3 regions of the Bacillus sp. FDAARGOS_235 genome follow, and region 2 is predicted to be linked to each of the others. Evidence: predicted binding sites of a transcription regulator. Region 2 holds the regulator's gene; each other region holds the start of a gene.
The links. Region 2 encodes Rex, which represses fermentation and respiration genes when NADH is low (regulators of the CRP and FNR family bind a similar motif). Its sites were predicted from a motif close to TTGTGAAATATTTCACAA; they were not measured.

Region 1: the regulator Rex is predicted to act here: its motif matches at 1,994-2,011, upstream of A6J74_RS19400 (L-lactate dehydrogenase).
Region 3: the regulator Rex is predicted to act here: its motif matches at 2,150-2,167, upstream of A6J74_RS10315 (formate/nitrite transporter family protein).

The regions. Positions count from the first base shown of each region.
Region 1 covers NZ_CP020437.2:3,401,546-3,405,838, reverse strand. The annotation lists gene A6J74_RS19405 (PTS sugar transporter subunit IIC) at 1-929, opposite strand, end outside; gene A6J74_RS19400 (L-lactate dehydrogenase) at 952-1,902, opposite strand; gene A6J74_RS19395 (spore coat protein) at 2,196-2,444, opposite strand; gene A6J74_RS19390 (hypothetical protein) at 2,458-2,643, opposite strand; gene A6J74_RS19385 (CPBP family intramembrane glutamic endopeptidase) at 2,795-3,508, opposite strand; gene A6J74_RS19380 (MBL fold metallo-hydrolase) at 3,893-4,293, opposite strand, start outside.
Region 2 covers NZ_CP020437.2:2,671,410-2,675,702, forward strand. The annotation lists gene groES (co-chaperone GroES) at 1-252, opposite strand, end outside; gene A6J74_RS15475 (CPBP family intramembrane glutamic endopeptidase) at 651-1,400, shown strand; gene A6J74_RS15480 (YdiK family protein) at 1,397-1,588, shown strand; gene A6J74_RS15485 (redox-sensing transcriptional repressor Rex) at 1,618-2,247, opposite strand; gene A6J74_RS15490 (ABC-F family ATP-binding cassette domain-containing protein) at 2,435-4,293, shown strand, end outside.
Region 3 covers NZ_CP020437.2:1,670,392-1,674,684, forward strand. The annotation lists gene A6J74_RS10305 (TrkH family potassium uptake protein) at 1-957, shown strand, start outside; yybP-ykoY riboswitch at 996-1,161, shown strand; gene A6J74_RS10310 (TerC family protein) at 1,252-2,046, shown strand; gene A6J74_RS10315 (formate/nitrite transporter family protein) at 2,252-3,103, shown strand; gene A6J74_RS10320 (cyclic-phosphate processing receiver domain-containing protein) at 3,131-3,442, opposite strand; gene A6J74_RS10325 (prepilin peptidase) at 3,456-4,205, opposite strand; gene A6J74_RS10330 (LutC/YkgG family protein) at 4,292-4,293, opposite strand, start outside.

The sequences.
Region 1 (4,293 bases), 730 kb from region 2:
GGAATGATGATATAAGTGATTGCCATAGCTGGAAGAACTCCCCATCCTTGACTGGAAATTAAATTAATTGGTGCGATAAGAGAACTTAATCCAAGACCAGCGATTTCTTTCCCTGCTTCTAATTGGAAAATTAATGCCGATACTGGGCCGACTATCGCACTAGCGACGACAGTCGGGACGAGAATCATTGGATTTTTAGTAATGTTTGGCAACTGTACTTTCGGAGTACAAAGCGCCTGAGCTAATATGCCACCTAAATTATTTTCTTTCGCTGAGATTACAGAGAATCCGATAAACTGAGCAACGCATCCTGCTAGAGCTGCACCACCTGCAACGCCATCTAAGCTAAGTGCGATCGCTAATGCAGCTGATGAAGCTGGAGAGATAAGTAATAGCCCCCAAACTACTGCAATGACGATAGAAGCGATAAACGGGCTACCAGCTGAACTATCTTTAATAAATGCTCCAACTGTATTTAAAACAGGAGTAATATTATGAGATAACCAAATACCAACTAAACCAGAACCTAATATGGCCGCAAATGGAACGAGCATCATATCTAACGCAGTTTTTCCACTTAAACGTTTACCGATATATACAGCTAAAGTTGCTGTTAATAATGCACCGATTGGCTCACCTGTTTTAATGATTAGACCCGCTTCAGTAATTGAAATGGATCCGGCACCAATCGCTCCAGCTACCATCGCTGAAAAGATAACAAGACCGTTTGCACCGAGCATAAAAGCAATGCCGGCACCAATTGCTGGTGCCATAAGTGATTTTGCAACAACTCCGATTGTAATAAGTAATGGAATATCAACAATTCTTCCTATATTTTCGATCAGTAAACCAATTCCGAGGGATACGAAAATACCTTGTGCGATTCCAGCAGATGCTTTAAATACACGAGACATTATATATTCCTTCATTTGTTTCACCTTCTCCTATAAGTTAGTAACCAATTGTTTTCATATAATCACGTAAAATATCGTTTGATTTTGCGAATCGAGATTCTTCGTCCTCTGTTAAGTTTAGTTCTACAACTTCTTTCATACCATCTCTAGTAATAATAGCTGGCACTCCTGTACAAATATCATACTCACCGTACTCTCCATCTAAAATGGCTGATACAGCAATAACACGGTGATCATCGTTAAAGATTGAGCTCGCAATATACGCTAGAGAATTTCCGATTCCGTAATAAGTAGTACCTTTTCGTTTATAAATTTCCCATCCTGCTTTTGCAGTCTTCTCAACAATTTCATCTAAATCTATTTCACCAAATCGTTCTTTTTGCTCCTCTAAAATTTGTAGAATTGGCTTTCCACCAACAGTTACGTGAGACCAAGCAACCATTTGAGAATCACCATGTTCTCCTAATGAATACCCATGAATACTACGAGGATCTACATGTAACATTTCAGATAAAATTGTTCTTAAGCGAGAAGAATCTAGTGATGTACCAGTACCGATCACACGATTTCTAGGTAATCCAGATAATTTCCACACTTCATATGTAATAATATCAACTGGGTTCGATGCAAGTAAGAAAATACCGTCAAATCCACTTTCCATTACGCCGCCAACAACACTTTCCATAATTTTCGCACTCGCTCCTAAAGTATCTAAGCGACTTTGTCCAGGTTTTGGTGCTGGTCCCGCTGTAATAATAACGATGTCCATATCTTTGCAGTCTTCATAGCTTCCTGCATATACTTTTGTTCTTGTATTTGTAAAGTTAATGCAATGTGATAAATCCATCGCTTCCCCAACTGCACGTTCATGATTTATATCAATTAATAATAGCTCTTCGCAAATGCCTTGATTTACAATGGAATATGCACAACTTGATCCAACTAATCCAGTACCGATAATTGCAATTTTTCTTGTATTTCTTTTCATAGCAATCTCTCCTAATTGATCATATAATCTATTTCTTTTGTTCTTTACACTCTTAATTATAGAGATTCCCACGATAGAAACCATGGATACTTTGTGAAATATTGAGCAAAGTTTTTGTCCTTTTTGTGAATTGTTATATTTAATTTTCGTCATATTTGTTACAACTGAAAAAATATTTATTATGTATTTATTGACATATATAAATTGAAACTTCAATCAACCTTTATCCATTGGGCTTTTACGGGACAAAACAAAAAAACGAGCGACTTCATTCGCTCGTTTTTTTCATCCCATTATTCCGCACTTAATTGGCCTTTTAATTGCTGCACAATCATTGGATTCGCAGGTGCTGCCGGTTTGTAATAACTCTTTTGCTTTGCGTACTCATACATATTACGTTGGCGCATTTCATCTTGATTACGAATTTGAATTAATGTTTGGTGTAACTGTTCATTATCAGACTGAGCAATATAATTTGCATAACTTGTTAAACTTGCATTTAATCCTGCTAAATAATCATTTACCATATCTTTTTCATTCATTTCTCTCTTCCTCCTATCCTAAAAAAGTCATTAATTGTTGCTTCGTATTTCGTGCATCTTGCGCATCCTTTTGTAGCATTTGTTTCAACTCTGGATCTGTACACGTCTGTGCATACTGCTCCAACTTGTTAATAATTGTTGCGTGTCCACCGATTAAATGACGTAAGTTTTCTACTTCAAGCTCTGTTAAATTTTGCATGGAATACTCCTGCCTTTCTTTGTTCATTCGTCATTAGTATTTGGTTCTTTTTGGATTATATACATGCATGAATTAACTTCTCCTACCTATAAACAAAATAAAAGATGCATAGCTAGGCCATCCATCTTTTATGCTAAATATTCGTTCAATTTTATAGAGATACAATCATACTTATACTCACAAGTAAATTCCATACAATGTGTAAAATAATACTAGGTATAATAGATTGCGTCTTTTTGTATAACATCGCAAACACAATCCCCATAATCGTCGCCGTAATTAGAAGACCTCCATGAAGAATTCCAAAAATGAAGGAAGAAATAATGATACCAACTAAAAAATTATATTTCTTTTCTAAAAATCGATATAAAATACCTCGAAATAGAATTTCTTCTTTAACCGGTGTAATTATAGCAACACTTAACACATATATAATACTTTGTAGACTATTTTGAAGTCCTAAGCTCCCTAATTGTTTCTGTTGTTCTGCTGCACTTTCAAAACTAAACACATGTAACATTAAATATTGTGATAATGCAATAACCATAAAACCAATTAATAGATATAAATATGTCTTCCCATTCTTCAAAACGGATAAATCCCAAATATATTTAATAAAATGAAGAACTGGTTTATAAGCTAATAAAACGATAGCAACAACAGCTGCATCTAATAAAAGGAAATAGTACCCTTCTAAATTATCACGCAACGCTTCCTCACCATAAATCCCAAAAGCTAAACCAAGGAATAACCCTCCTAGAAGTAAGAATCCTAAAATGATTGCTATCATTACAAATAGATTTTTATATGTTATATTATCTATTTTCCTTTCCACACTATACGCTTCTAACACCGTTTTACTCATACTATTCCTCCATTTGTTTTCATTACCTTAACAAAAATCCTTTAATATAAATATAAGGATAATATAACAAAAATTTCAAAAAGAATAATATGCAATTTTACATATTATGAACGCTTTGTATTCTATAGTTTTAGGAATTATATTATTATAAAATAAAAATTTCTTACTTCCACATCATGATCCCCACTTCATACTAAACCTTATGAATAAAAGGAGAGGTAAACATGAAAACACATGATTTTCTTACTAAGGTGCAAGATAGCTATGACCCTAACCCAAGCCAAGACCCTTTTATATTTATGTTTTTCGGTTTCCTATTAGCGATATACACATACTTAAAACCCACAAAATAATATCATTTAGCAAAAAAGAGCCTCTAAACAATTAAAGGCTCTTTCTAGTTAAATTCCTTTCCGCTTCTTCAATCGCCCGTTGCATTTGCACTAACGGATTTTTAATCATCTTCCCATGCCCTGTCGCTAATATAGACGGCTTATACTCTAGCAATTTCTGAGCGCTTTTTAATGAAACTTCTGCATCCCACGTACCAAACATAGGAAACGGAAAAAGCCACATCAACTGCCCTGCTACCGCCACTCCTCCTCTCGTTTGAAATGCATCTCCAACAATGAGCGCATCATTTCTCGTGTCTAAAAACGCCATTGATCCCGGTGTATGGCCTGGGGCTGCAATTGCTACAAGTGAACCAATTTGATCTCCCTCTTGAAGAAGGATATCTGGAATCGTCTTTATCCTTTTTGACACACTCACTTTTACTTGCGTGC
Region 2 (4,293 bases):
TAAAATCAAGTAGTCTGTACCTTCGTATTTTACTTCAGTACCTGCATATTTTGAGAAGATGATAAGATCACCTGCTGCTACCTCTAAAGCAACACGCTCACCATTTTCAAGCACTCGACCAGTACCTACTGCAATAACTTTACCCTCTTGTGGTTTTTCTTTTGCAGTGTCTGGTAATACAATACCACTTGCTGTTTTTTCTTCTGCTTGAACAAGCTCAATTACAACGCGATCACCTAATGGCTTTAGCATGAACAATAACCTCCTCATTGTGTTATGTAAATTTTTTATTAGCACTCGAGTCACCCGAGTGCTAACACACTTATAATAATAAATAATCTCAATTTCTTTTGCAAGTAAAAAAATCATAATTTTTTCGCAAATTACTATATATACTCTTCTATATAAAATCCTTCTTCTACTACCTTTACTATATGAATCGTTGTTTCCACTACTCGTATGTTACAATATGAAAGACACCCTAAGTTGTTTTCGCTACACACACAACTTTTTCCTGTCTTCTATTTTAATTTCCAATGCAGATTTACAAAAAAAACATAATTCGAATGAAAGTTTATATCGTAGGTAGCATATTACATGTTATCCTGCCTTATCTCATACACTAGAGTTAGAAAGGATGGTTAAACCATTTGAAGAAACAATATTGGTGGATTATCGTTACATACATTTTAATGCAATTGTCGGGTATTGCCGGATTACCACTTCTTCTGAAAACCGGACTATACGATAATAGAGGATTTACCAACGAGGAAAAGTTTCAACTAATAACCGGACATTGGTCTATTATTAGCTTTTTCATTGCACTATGCGTTGTAATTTGGTTACTTAGAACAGATATTCGTGACAGGCATTTAGATGCAATGCGCTCTTCTGTTCCAGCTACAATCGGGTGGATTTTTATCGGGTTCTTCTTAGCAATCATCTCACAAAGTATTGCAGGTATGATTGAAATGTATCTATTAGGGATTACACCTGGATCTGAGAATACAGACCGACTTATGGACATCGCAAGAACGACACCTTGGTTCCTTATTGTTATATCTATAATCGGACCTATTTTAGAAGAAATCGTATTTAGAAAAATTTTATTTGGTACACTTTATAAGAGATTTAATTTCTTCGTTGCTGCTATTATTAGTTCACTCGTATTCGCAGCGATTCATTTTGATTTTACTCACCTATTGGTATACACTTCTATGGGGCTCGTATTCGCCTTCTTATATGTAAAAACGAAACGCATTATCGTTCCTATAGCAGCCCATGTAGCAATGAATACATTAGTTGCCATTGGACAGATTTTCATGAGCAATGAACAAATTCAAGAAATGATTAAAGAAGCTGAAAAAATGCAAGGCTTTATCGGAGGATTTTTTGTATGAGAAACTCACCATTGTTCATGGCTGCATTGTATTTCCTTCTCGGATGTATCTTTACACGTTTCGCCATTACGAACGTGACAGATACAATCTGGAATATGTGGACAATACTATTTGCAGTTATGGCAACAATTGATTTTAATTTGGCACTTCGCCTTATATTAGTGAAATTCACAAAGAAAAAACAATAATAAAACGCAGAGGTCACCTCCTCTGCGTTTTATTGTGGATAATTCTTTAAAAAGTAAACAAGCGTTTGTAGCTCTACAGCTAAATCAATATGATGAATTCTTATATTCTCTGACACATTTAAGCGTGCTGGTGTGAAGTTTAAAATACCGTGCACGTTTGTTTCTGCCAATCTATCGGCTACAGATTGCGCTACTGTAGCGGGTACTGTTAATATTGCCACTTGTATATCATTTGATAACCTTTCTTCTAATTCATCTAAATGATATACAGGAATACCCCCGATTTCTGTTCCAACTTTCTCTTCACTAACATCAAATGCCATTTCAATTTTTGTATTATTGTTTTTCGTGAAATTATAATGTAAGAAAGCGGTCCCTAAATTACCTACTCCAATAAGCGCTACACGTGTTATATCATCTTGATCGAGTGTTTCACGGAAAAATGATAATAAATAATTTACGTTATATCCATATCCCTTTTTCCCTAATGCTCCAAAGTATGAGAAATCTCTTCGAATAGTTGCGGAATCAACCTTTACCGCTTCACTCAATTCGGCTGATGAAACACGTTGCTTACCAGAAAGAGATAAGTTTTGGATAAATCGATAGTATAGAGGCAATCGTTTAGCAGTGGCTTGCGGAATTTTCTGCTGATCCATATAACCTCTCCTCTCTTCCTATCTTTATTCATATACTTGAATCGAATACAGAAGTTTAGTACTTATGAATTTCCTTGTATAATAAAGAGAAGAAGTATTCTCTCTTTATTTTAAACTATACACTATTTTTAGTATGATTGAGAAATATAAACATGGCAAAGTTAAGAAATTATTTGAGGTGAAAACATTGATTTTATTACAAGTAAACGGGCTTTCAAAATTATACGGTGCCGAAACGATTCTTGCAAACATAAAATTGGAAGTGCAAACGAAAGATCGTATCGCTTTAGTTGGACGAAATGGAGCCGGAAAATCTACATTATTAAAAATTATCGCCGGTGAATTATCTCATGATGGCGGCGAAATTATAAAACCGAAAGATGTCTCAATTGGGTACTTAGCTCAAAATACTGGATTAGAAACATCATTAACAATTTGGGATGAAATGCTAACCGTCTTTACACACCTACAGCAAATGGAGACAAAACTTCGAAGGCTAGAGCAAGAAATGGGAAAAGAAGAAAACTTTTCAAATGCCGCTACATATGAAAAATTATTAGCTGATTATGACCAATTGCAATTAGATTATAAAGATCAAGGCGGCTATCAGTACGAAGCAGATATTCGCTCCATTTTAAGCGGTCTTGGTTTCCCTGTTGAAACGCATCAGACGACAATTTCTACGTTAAGTGGCGGACAAAAAACGAGATTAGCTCTTGGGAAATTATTATTAACGAAACCAGACTTACTTATTTTAGACGAGCCTACAAACCATTTAGACATCGAAACATTAACGTGGCTTGAGCAATACTTACAAGGTTATCCTGGCGCAATTTTAATCGTTTCTCATGACCGTTATTTCTTAGATAAGCTTGTTACACAAGTATATGAAATTTCGAATAAAGAAAGCAGACGATTTGTTGGTAACTACAGTAAATATTTAGACTTAAAATCAGCCCTATACGAACAAGAAATAAAGCGTTACGAAAAGCAACAAGATGAAATCGCTAAACTTGAGGACTTCGTTCAAAAAAATATAGCACGTGCATCTACGACAAAACGTGCACAAAGCCGTCGTAAACAATTAGATAGAATGGAATTATTAACCAGACCATTAGGTGACTCTAAATCAGCCTCATTCCACTTCGATATTGAAAAACAAAGTGGAAATGATGTTTTACAAGTAAAAGATGCAACCATCGGTTATGATGAGGATCCTATTATTGAACATGTAAATATGCGCTTAACTCGGGGAGATAGTGTTGCCTTAGTTGGACCGAATGGAATTGGAAAATCCACATTATTAAAATCCATTGTGAATAAGTTACAGCTATTACATGGAGATGTTGCTTTCGGATCAAATGTATCTGTTGGTTATTATGATCAAGAGCAAGCTAACTTAACATCTTCTAAGCGCGTTTTAAATGAACTATGGGATGAATATCCGCTTCAACCCGAAAAAGAAATTCGCACTATATTAGGTAATTTTTTATTCACAGGGGATGATGTACTAAAACCAGTATCTTCTCTTAGTGGTGGACAAAAGGCCCGATTAGCTCTCGCAAAACTTATGATGCAAAAATCCAATTTATTAATTCTCGATGAGCCAACGAACCATCTTGATTTAAATAGTAAAGAAATTTTGGAGAATGCTTTAATTGATTATCCAGGAACTCTTCTATTCGTTTCACATGACCGCTACTTCATTAATCGCGTAACGACTACAGTTGTCGAATTATCAACAGAAGGTGCGCAAGAGTATTTAGGTGATTACGATTACTATGTGGAGAAGAAAAATGAAATGATTGAACGCGCAGCATTTGAACAACAAGAACAGCAAGAAAATCAGGCACCTGTTCAAAAAACTGTAGCTCAAGAAAAATTAAATTATCTCGAAGAAAAAGAGCGTAAACAATTAGAACGTCAACGCACTCGAAAAATCGAAGAACTAGAACAAAACATCGTAAGCTTAGAAGAAGAAATTGCTACGTTAGAGGATCAGCTTTGCTTACCAGAAATATATGCAGATTATGAAAAGGCTAGTGA
Region 3 (4,293 bases), 1.0 Mb from region 2:
CGTCTTTCCAAAGCATTATTTCTATTCTCTTTTACAGTAGAATGTATTGCTACTTTGCTCCTCTCTTTTGAATGGGTACCAAAATACGGAATTGCTAAAGGGTTCTATTATAGTTTTTTTCATTCGATCTCTGCCTTTAACAACGCTGGTTTTTCTGTGTGGAGCGATAATTTAATGTCCCATTCTCATAGTATTCTCGTCAATCTCGTTATTTCTTCTCTCATAATTTTAGGTGGAATCGGTTTTACAGTGATTATAGATATAAAAAGAAAAAAGAACTTTAAAAACCTTACATTACATTCAAAACTCATGCTCTCTTCTACTCTAATCGTCAATATTATTGCTACCGTTTTTATTTTCATATTCGAGTTCCATAATTCTCTTTCTATGAGAGGTTTTACCCCATTTGAAGAAGGAATGGCTGCTTATTTCCAAGCAATTTCAACGCGCACTGCCGGATTTAATACCGTTGATATTTCTGCATTAACAAAACCTTCCCTTTTATTAATGATGCTTCTTATGTTTATTGGTGCTGGTAGTGCTTCAACTGGTGGTGGAATTAAGTTAACAACATTTTTAATTATGTTTTTTGGCGTATTTAAATTTTTACAAGAACAAGATGATATTGTTGTGTTTAAAAAATCCATTAAAGATACGCTCATTGTCAAATCATTGACCATTACTATTATTTCCATTTCATTTATCTTTGCTGCTATTTTAATTTTAAGTATTACTGAGCGAGTTCCTCTATTGATGAGTGCTTTCGAAGTATTTTCAGCATTTGGAACAGTCGGTCTCAGTATGAATTTAACGCCACACTTAACGATAATTGGAAAAGCTATTATTATCTTTATGATGTTTTTTGGAAAAATGGGACCATTAACATTGGCTTTTTCATTTGCACGCAAAAAGAACCGGAAAATAAAATATCCGAACGAAGATATTTTAACAGGTTGACAACCGTATAAATTATCCATATAATGAGAGTACAATAGCATATCTCCAAAGGGGAGTAGCGTCCAAGAATATTTCTTGGAAACAAAGTCGTCATTACGTAGAACTTAGTTCTTCCGGCTTTGTTGGCATTTTTATTACATATGTCTAGCAAGACCTTTGCCTATTAACGGCAGAGGTCTTTTTTGTATTCATTACCAAATTCTTCCAAAGTTAATAGGCAGGAGTATGGGGAAACTAAATAGTGGGGAAATTCTTCACTTATTTAGTACTTATAGAAATGAGAGGAGAATGTACATGGATGTATCATTATTATTGGAGTATGGTTGGGTATTACTCATCCTGATTGCACTTGAGGGGATTTTAGCGGCTGATAACGCGCTTGTTCTTGCAATTATGGTTAAACATTTACCAGAAGAAAAACGTAAAAAAGCACTATTTTACGGATTAGCGGGGGCATTTGTTTTCCGATTCGGATCGTTATTTATGATTTCGTTCTTAGTCGATGTATGGCAAGTGCAAGCAATCGGTGCTATTTACCTTATGTTTATCGCTGGTAATCACTTATTTAAAACGTATGTTAAAAAGAATACGGATGAAGACACAGAAGAAAAAGAAGCAAAGAAAAAACAAGAGAATTTTTGGTGGACTGTATTTAAAGTCGAGGTTGCTGATATCGCCTTTGCAGTTGATTCAATTTTAGCTGCTGTTGCATTAGCAATGACTTTACCGAAAACAGGACTAGGTACAATTGGTAGTCTTGATACTGGGCAATTCGTTGTTATCTTTGTAGGTGGACTTATTGGATTAATCATTATGCGATTTGCAGCAACTGCTTTCGTACAAATATTAAAACGTAAACCAGGACTTGAAACTGCAGCATTCTTAATTGTAGGTTGGGTTGGTGTGAAGTTAGCAATCTATACATTAGCACACCCTGCATTAAATGTAATTCCGCATTCATTCCCAGAATCTACTCCGTGGAAACTTACATTCTGGATTGTATTAGTTGGAATCGCAGTTGGCGGTTGGTTCTTCTCGAAAGAAGTAGAAGTAAAAGTAGAAAAGAATTTAGACGAAAAAGCGCTGTAATTACAGCGCTTTTTCTTTTTTATTTCAATTCCCTCTCTATTTTTAGAAAAAATTCCATTATACTACCTTTTGTAATCGCTTTCTTATTTTATGTATGTCCTTTTTGTGAAACATTGCACAAACTTATTGAAACTGTGAACGAATCCATGTACTTTATTCATATAAGGAGTATTTATAGAAGATTTACTAAAGGAGCGTATGACTCATGCTAGAACAAGGATTAGATTATGTTGTCAAACTGGCTAAGAGCAAAAAGAAAATGCTAGATATAAATCCGATGCAATATTTCATTCGTGCTGCACTTGCGGGCATTTATATCGGTTTTATTATTGTACTATGTTTTAAATTAGGTAACTTTTTTCACATTGCAGATTCACCAGCAACTTATTTAGCTGCTTCCATGTTTTTCGGGATTGCCCTCGTACTTATTATATATGGTGGTGCTGAATTATTTACTGGAAATACAATGTACTTCACAGTAGCAACTTTAAGAAAAGAAACAACGATTTCTGATACACTTCGCAACTGGATTGCATGTTATGCAGGTAACTTAGCGGGTGCTTTATTCTTTGCCTTACTATTTTACGCAACTGGCATTTTCGAAGCGATTGATCACGGTCATTTAATGAATAAAGTAGTTGAAGGAAAGATGAATACACCTACAATGCAATTATTCTTTAAAGCAATTTTATGTAACTGGCTTGTCTGTCTTGCCTGCTTCTTACCTTCTCAAGTGAAAGGTGACACAGCCAAAATATTAATGATGATGATGCTCGTTTTCACTTTCTTTTTATCTGGTTATGAGCATAGCATTGCAAACTTATCACTGTTTGCTTTATCTTTAGTATCACCACATCCTGAGACAATTTCTTTTGCAGGCGCTATTCATAACTTAATTCCAGTTACAATCGGTAACATTATTGGCGGGTCCGTATTTGTCGGTATGGTATATCACTACTTAACAAAGAAAACACCTGATGTTAAACAGGAAGAGACTGTAATCGCAGCAGCTCAACAAGAAGAGATTATTCCTTTACAAGCACATATGAAACATTAAAAACTCCAAAGTTAGACTTTGGAGTTTTTAGCTCCCCACATATTTCACAATAATACTTGCTTCAATCTCTCCTTGTTCTTTTCCACCCTCTATTCTTTGTTTCATCTTATCCATACCAATGACATCATTTGTGTGAAAGTGGATTTCCTTAACATATAATCCCTCTTTACAAAAAATATTTACGAAATCAAATCCATTACTCTGCCGCCATCCCATATTAAAGTCGAGAGAAATAATATTTACCTCATTCTCCCTAACAAATTGCAAGGCAGTTTCTACTGTAGTTGCGGGCACATATCCAAACGGACAACCTCTTTGATCATCCATATATATATTCATTCTCTATCCCCCTCTATTTTGAATACACAATTAATACATAACATATTGCTCCAAGACTAATAAAAGGGCCAAATGGAATTGGTTTACTTGCTTCTATACGCTTTAATAAAATACCCATCCCGAAAAAACAAAGACTACAATAAGACGCTAAAAATAAAATAATAAAAACCCCTTTCAATCCCACTATAAATCCAAGTAGCGAGAGTAATTTTATATCCCCTCCACCAAGCCCTTCTGGATATATCTTTTGCATACAATATAACAAAAAGAGTATAACCCCACTACCAACTATACTATCTATCCACGTAACTAACGGTACAAAAATACATTCTAAAATAAGCAGAAAAGCAAACGAAATTAAAATACGATCAGGAATTAACATATATATATAATCTGTAACGGAAATAATAAGAAGTAACGAAAAAAGCGATAAAATGATGAGAAGCTCTCGTTCTACTCCAATCATATATACAGTAAGAAAAAATATTGTACCGGTTACAAATTCAAATACTACGTACAGAATCGGAATTCCCCTCTTACAATCCGTACAGCGCCCTCTTTGTATACAAAATGAAATGATTGGAATTAGTTCTTTTGGCTTTAGTACATACTTACAATAATGACAATGCGAACGCGGTGTAATAATAGACTCGCCTAAAGGAACCCTTATTGCGATTAGCATAAAAAAAGAACCAAACACCATACCCACTAACAATGCATATATATAAGTGAACATCCCTTCCTCTCCTTTCCAAAAGAACATAACAAAAAAAGGAGAGAACTTCTACTTCATATTATCCTTTATTCTACTAAAAAAGCAGGCCATTTTCTGGCCTGCTTTCCCCTCTTTT